Regions from separate parts of the Erwinia persicina genome, predicted to be linked through region 2. Evidence: predicted binding sites of a transcription regulator. Region 2 holds the regulator's gene; the other holds the start of a gene.
What was found. The regulator PurR, encoded in region 2, represses purine synthesis genes. The targets are predictions, from matches to a motif close to CANGCAAACGTTTGCNTG.
Positions count from the first base shown of each region.

Region 1: the regulator PurR is predicted to act here: its motif matches at 1,835-1,852, upstream of K6L24_RS21515 (NCS2 family permease).

Region 1 covers NZ_CP082141.1:4,656,038-4,659,731, forward strand. The annotation lists gene K6L24_RS21500 (transcription termination/antitermination NusG family protein) at 16-489, shown strand; gene yieH (6-phosphogluconate phosphatase) at 1,028-1,690, opposite strand; gene K6L24_RS21515 (NCS2 family permease) at 1,936-3,249, shown strand; gene K6L24_RS21520 (4'-phosphopantetheinyl transferase family protein) at 3,290-3,694, opposite strand, start outside.
Region 2 covers NZ_CP082141.1:2,632,712-2,636,405, forward strand. The annotation lists gene K6L24_RS11910 (C40 family peptidase) at 1-435, shown strand, start outside; gene cydH (cytochrome bd-I oxidase subunit CydH) at 474-563, opposite strand; gene purR (HTH-type transcriptional repressor PurR) at 859-1,884, shown strand; gene punR (DNA-binding transcriptional activator PunR) at 1,895-2,812, opposite strand; gene punC (purine nucleoside transporter PunC) at 2,927-3,694, shown strand, end outside.

The DNA of each region.
Region 1 (3,694 bases), 2.0 Mb from region 2:
GAAGGAACAGGCTGCATGACAGTAAGTGGTTGGTATTTAATTTTTTGTAAGTATGGACGCATGGAACAGGCTGAGGAGTCGCTGGAAAAAATAGGAGCTACCACCTTTTGTCCGATGATGACGCGCAAAAAAAATGGCGCAGGTTCTCAACACATCAGGGCCAGCGTTGAGCCGATGTTTCCTCCTTATCTGTTCGTTAACATTGACGCTGACCTCATCAATACCGCCAGGATAAATGCCTTGCCAGGGGTCAGTTATATAGTCAAGTTTGGCCGTGAACCCCGGCCCTTACCGCAAAGCCTGATTGAAGCATTGATGAGAAGAGCCTTTAACAATAATAGCTTGCCTGTCAGTCAGATTAAAAAAGACCATAATCTGATGAAAATGGAAGAAAGACTGCAAAAAATAAAAGATGGCAACAGTTATGGGTTACTCTCTTTTTTGCATGAAATGATTATGTCAGAAATAAGGCTGAACCGTGTCGAATAATTAAAATAATATTCATATTATATCGGTGTGTTAATACTGTTGATTGTTTTTTTTATTCATTTCGTGATGCTTTTTAGACGCCAGGTAAAAGGAGGATCTGATAGATATGAGAATAAAAAAAACACCGGTAGCGCAAAAAAAATGTCAAATGCTACATCAGTTATCGTTAATTTGTAGCGAGATTGACGCCAGACGGGGAGAGGGAGGGGCCTTACAGCAGCCGGAGGTTTGGCCTAAAACCCGGGATTTAGCGGACAGCTGCGGTGAGAGCATTTATATTACCCGCACTCTGCTTCTCCAACTGGTAGCCGAGGGAAAAGTGATTAAACACTCTTCCCTGCTGTTGAAGTCACTACGTTGGTATATCAACAAAAATAACAGCGCTTAGTTTTTTACCCCTGATGAGCATCACCTGAACAACGGGTGGAACAGTCTGCCAGGGCTAACACTCCGGAGTAGTAACGCGGGCCAGGCTGATTGTGTCCGGCCGCGTGACGATGAAAAATACAGGAGTGTCCGATCATTCGCGTGACTGTACTCAGCGGGTCAGTTGCCAGCCGCGCGCCTGCCACAGCCCGGGTAGCTGTGCCATATCGTTAAATACCGTTACCAGCGGATGATCGAGGGGCGGGTTATGGGCATCGACGCAGTAATAGAATACCGGGATCCCGGCCGCAATGCCGGCCTTTGCCCCGGCTTCAGAGTCATCCACCAGGATGCAGTGCTCAATCGCGACCCCCATCTCCCGGGCTGCATGGAACATCAGCGCCGGTTCTGGCTTCCAGTGTCCGATATCGTAACCACTGTACAGGCGATCGCCGAAGAAGGTGCGCATCCCGGTCAGACCAAGCGAATGTTCCATTTTGGGAACCGTACCGTTGGAGACAACACACATCGGCACGCTCACTTTTTCCAGTAAGGCTTTAGCTCCCGCAATCGGTTTCAGTTCACGTTCAAACAGACGGGCCACTTCCCGGCGATAGGCGGGTTCAAGTACCTCCACAGAGGCCGTGAGCTGATGCTGCTGGCAGACGTCGGCGATGATGTCATACAGCTTCACGCCTTTGTATTTCTCGAACATCTCCTGCAACGACAGCGTGACACCAAACTCCGCGAAGGTGTTGACGTATGCCTGAGTACAGAGCATTTCACTGTCGACCAGCGTACCGTCACAATCAAAAAAAATGCATTCCACTGACATCCTGCTTCCTTATAAGTTCTGATGGGCTGATAACGGATAGTAACGTGAAGGCGGGGGACATTTCGATAATTGATCGTACCCCTCCTGTTTTTCACGGTCAGCAGCGTCAATTCCGGTTAACGGTAGTGATCAGACGATAAAAACAGCGCAATCGGTTGCGAAAAAACCGCGTGATCAATATCCCAACGTCTGAATTTTGGGGTAGGATATCGGCCGACAACTTTTCTCCGTTCTGGAAACACATAATGACGAATCCCGGTCTGTTACAACGGATTTTTAAATTGCAGGAGCATGGCACCACCGTACGTACTGAGGTGATTGCTGGTTTCACTACGTTCCTGACGATGGTCTACATCGTTTTTGTTAACCCCCAGATTCTGGGCGTGGCAGGCATGGATACTCAGGCCGTCTTTGTGACGACCTGTCTGATTGCCGCCTTTGGCAGTATTTTGATGGGCCTGGTGGCGAATCTGCCGGTTGCACTGGCTCCGGCAATGGGTCTGAACGCCTTCTTTGCCTTTGTGGTGGTTGGTGCGATGGGCATTTCATGGCAGATCGGTATGGGGGCGATTTTCTGGGGCGCTGTTGGCCTGCTGCTGCTGACGATTTTCCGTGTGCGCTACTGGATGATCGCCAATATCCCGTTGAGCCTGCGAGTGGGGATCACCGCCGGTATTGGCCTGTTTATCGCCATGATGGGGCTGAAAAATGCAGGCATCATTGTGGCCAATGAAGCGACGCTGGTGTCGGTGGGCAACCTCACCTCTCACAGCGTACTGCTGGGTGCGCTGGGCTTCTTTATTATCGCTATTCTCGCCTCACGCAATATCCATGCTGCGGTGCTGGTGTCGATCGTGGTGACTACCGGTATTGGCCTGGCCATCGGTGACGTGAAGTACACGGGGATCTTTTCTGCGCCACCGGCGGTGACCTCGGTGCTGGGGCAGGTCAACCTGAAGGATTCGCTTAACATCGGTATGGCAGGGATTATCTTCTCCTTTATGCTGGTAAACCTGTTTGACTCCTCCGGGACGCTGATTGGCGTAACCGATAAAGCAGGCCTGACTGATGAGAACGGTAAGTTTCCCCGTATGAAACAGGCGCTGTACGTCGACAGCATCAGTTCCGTCGCCGGTTCCTTTATCGGCACCTCTTCCGTCACCGCCTATATCGAAAGCTCATCCGGTGTTTCTGTCGGCGGCCGTACGGGATTAATGGCGGTAGTGACCGGTGTCCTGTTCCTGCTGGTGATGTTCCTGTCACCGCTGGCAGGCATGGTGCCTGCTTACGCGGCAGCGGGTGCGCTGATTTATGTGGGGGTTCTGATGACCTCCAGTCTGTCGCGCGTAAAATGGGATGATCTGACCGAAGCGGTACCGGCATTTGTTACTGCGGCAATGATGCCGTTCAGTTTCTCAATTACGGAAGGGATTGCTCTGGGCTTTATCTCTTACTGCGTGATGAAGCTGGGAACCGGTCGCTGGCGTGAAATCAGCCCGTGCGTGGTGGTGGTGGCACTACTGTTTGTCCTGAAAATTGCCTTCGTCGACGCACATTAATCTGGCTGACGGGGAGCGGAAACGCGACCCGTCATCTCTGTCAGGAGTAGTTGAGCTGTTTTTCTGTCGGTATGCTCGTCAGACGTAACGTACGTGGCCCCAGATTCTGAGCACTGATGTTCAAATCGCGTAACGATTCCCACCCTTCATTCTCGTTATATTCCCACAGGCGCAATCTGTCTGTCCCTGGCGATAATGCACAGGACCAGACCAGTAACGGCTCAACATCACACAAGGCGTGAATATCAGGCCAGGTCACCGAGCGCATTCGTCCGGAGGCCGGGTGTAAGCGCAGAGAGCTGCTTCCCTCTTCCCCTTCACCTTCACCGGTGAGCTTCAGGATACTCTGGCGCAGCGTCCAGAGTTGCGTTGAAGCTTCAATAGCATCGTTTTGGGCGTTAATCCACGCCTTCTCACCGGAGGAGAGGCACTTGAAATGGTACTC
Region 2 (3,694 bases):
AAACTGAGTAAAGCCCACCGCGCCCGCTATCAAAAAGCGCGCGAGACGGCGATGACAAAATTGATGGGCCAACTGGGTAAACCTTATCAGTGGGGGGGAACCTCACCGAAAACCGGATTCGACTGTAGCGGGCTGGTCTGGTACGCCTATAAAGATCTGGTGAAGTTTAAGATCCCCCGGACAGCAAATGAAATGTACCACCTGCGTGATGCGGCCTCCATTAAGCGTGACGAGCTGGAAAAAGGCGATCTGGTCTTCTTCCGCATCAATGGACGCGGTACGGCTGACCATGTCGGTGTCTATCTGGGTGGAGGCAAATTTATTCAGTCGCCACGTACCGGTAAAGATATCCAGGTGAGCGCATTAAGTGAAGATTACTGGCAGGAGCATTATATTGGTGCACGCCGCGTGATGACGCCTAAAACCATTCGCTAGCGGGACGGTATGGGAGGAGACGCCTCCTCCCGATAAACTCAGTGCATGACAGCAGTAAAGCTAAACGCAATAATCATCAGCAGTGACCCAACAACCGCCAGAGCCGTCATCTTCATATCAGTGTTCATTTGTTCTCCTTAATAACCCTGCTATTAGTAAGCCAACAGATTTTCCCATACTTGCCCGTAAAAATCTCGTTTTCTGCGCGCAGCCTTGTTAGAATTATTTCTTTCCGTTGCGCAACACGCCCGGAAACGTTTCAAGTCAGCGCTGCATGTCACTCTACGGATGATTTTACCCCTTCCTACCCCTTTTGAGACGGCACCCCAGTTCATTCTCGTCGGCAGGAATGGCGGCGCGCAGGCAAACGTTTAACCCATTTGTTATCAGTACGTTAGTGATAGCCCCAGGAGTACGATTTTAATGGCAACAATTAAGGATGTGGCAAAGCGCGCCGGTGTCTCCACCACCACGGTGTCCCATGTCATCAACAAAACGCGCTTTGTAGCCGAAGAGACGCGCGAAGCGGTATGGGCGGCAATTAAAGAATTACATTACTCGCCCAGTGCCGTTGCCCGCAGTCTTAAGGTAAACCACACCAAAACCATTGGGCTTCTGGCCACGTCCAGTGAGGCCCCCTATTTTGCCGAAATCATTGAAGCGATTGAAAATCGCTGCTTTGCCAAAGGCTATACGCTGATCCTGGGCAACGCGCACAACGATCTGCAAAAGCAACAGGCCTATCTGTCGATGATGGCTCAGAAGCGTGTCGACGGCCTGCTGGTCATGTGCTCAGAATATCCTGACACCCTGATTGCTATGCTGGAAGACAACCGTAACATTCCCATGGTGGTCATGGACTGGGGCGAGTCGCGCGGAGACTTTACCGATACCGTGCTTGATAACGCCTTTGAAGGCGGCTATCTGGCGGGGCGTTACCTCATCGAACGCGGCCATCGTGATATCGGCGCAATCCCGGGACAGCTGGAACGCAATACCGGTGGCGGCCGCCATGCGGGCTTCCTGAAAGCGCTGGCTGAAGCCGGGATTACCCTGCGTGATGAATGGCTGGTGCAGGGGGACTTTGAACCGGAATCAGGCTATCGCGCCATGCAGCAGATCCTGTCACAGAAACAGCGTCCAACAGCGATTTTCTGTGGTGGGGATATTATGGCGATGGGGGCGATTTGCGCAGCAGATGAGATGGGTTTGCGCGTCCCGCAGGATATTTCGGTGATCGGTTATGACAATGTGCGCAACGCCCGTTACTTCACCCCGGCGCTGACGACCGTACACCAGCCAAAAGAGCGTCTGGGGGAAACAGCCTTTGATATGCTGCTTGACCGCATCACCAGCAAACGTGAAGAGCAGCAGACCATTGAAGTGCATCCTTCACTGATCGAACGCCGCTCCGTTGCCGACGGCCCCTTCCGGGACTATCGCCGTTAATGTCCGCGCATCAGCTCCCGGGCTGCTCACTCAGCCATTCTGCATTCAGCGTTTCGGTATTGCCAAGATAGGCAAGCAGCCAGTTCAGCGCCGGTGAGGCGCTGTGTTCAGACCAGCTGAGGTAGCAGGGACTGTCGGGAAACGGCGAGGCCAGCGTCAGCTCACCCAGCACCTGCTGTTGCAGCCAGGGCTGGGCGAAGTGCCCCGGCACCATCCCGACGCACAGTCCGGCACGCAGGCAGTCGAACGCACTTTCCCAGTCCGGCACCACCAGCCGCCGCTGATTGTCCAGCGTCCAGGTTGTCCGCTTCGGTAGTGCCCGCGAGGTATCCTCCAGCACCAGCGAGGGCCACTCGCGGATCAGGGCTTCACTCAGCGCGCCCTCGTAACGATGCAGCGGATGCCGGGACTGTACTACGCAGCGCCAGTTCAGACTGCCCATATCGCGAAAGGCAAAACGCCCCCGAACGGGAATGGCCTGAGTTGCGCCTATTGCCACGTCCACGCGACCGTCAGCCAGCGCATCCCAGACGCCGTTAAACACCTCCGGCATGATATGCAACTCCATGTCCGGAAAATGGCGGTAGAAATCCACCACCAGCTGCCGCGTGCGCGCCGGGCGTACAATGCGGTCCACCGCAATGTTAATCTGCCCGCGCCAGCCGTTTGCCACCTGCTGACAGCGGGTGCGAGTGGCAAGCATTTTTTTGATAACAGCCCGCCCCTCTTCACTGAATACGCGACCCGCTTCGGTCAATACCACATCGCGATGCCGGCGTTCGAACAGACTGACGGCCAGCCACTCTTCGAGTTGTCGAACGGTATAACTGACCGCAGATGGCACGCGATGAAGCTCTGCTGCAGCGGCGGTAAAGCTGCCCGTTCTGGCGACGGCGTCAACCACTTCAAGAGAATATTCAGACCACATAAGTTGCCTTCAAATTATTTCACTGCAAGAGACGAATAATAGCGTTTCACAGCTCATCAGGCACGGGATTACACTGCGCACGTAAAAAAATTGTCTAATAAGAGTTAAAAAATCATGCGTTCCAAAGGATTTATGTTTTATCTGGCCATACTGAGTATGTTGGGTTTTCTTGCCACGGATATGTACCTCCCCGCTTTTGGCGTGATGCAACAGGATCTGGGCACTGAAGCGGGCGCCATCAGCGCCAGCCTGAGTATCTTCCTTGCCGGTTTTGCCTGTGCGCAGCTGGTCTGGGGGCCGCTCTCTGACCGCATCGGTCGTAAGCCCGTGCTGGTCATGGGGCTCAGCCTGTTTGCCGTTGGTTGCGCCGCCATGCTCTGGGTGGAATCAGCGCCCTGGCTGCTGGCTATGCGTTTTGTGCAGGCTGTCGGCGTGTGTGCGGCGGCCGTCAGCTGGCAGGCGCTGGTCGTGGACCGCTACAGCGGTGCGCAGGCCAATCGCGTTTTTGCCACCATTATGCCGCTGGTGGCACTGTCTCCCGCGCTGGCCCCTTTGCTGGGCGCCTGGCTGTTACAGCACTTTTCCTGGCGCGCTATTTTCGTCGCGTTGCTGGTGATAAGCGTTATGCTGCTGATCCCGACGCTCCGCCTGCCATCGCCTTCACGCGTTGAAAAAGAGATGGTGAAAACGCCCGCTCCGGGCTTTTTCACCCTGCTGAAATCCCCCCTTTACAGCGGGAATGTGGCGATTTATGCCGCCTGCTCCGCCAGCTTCTTTGCCTGGCTCACCGGGTCGCCCTTTATTCTGGGTAAATTAGGCCTCTCCCCCGGTGATATCGGTCTGAGCTACGTGCCTCAAACGGTGGCGTTTTTGATTGGAGGT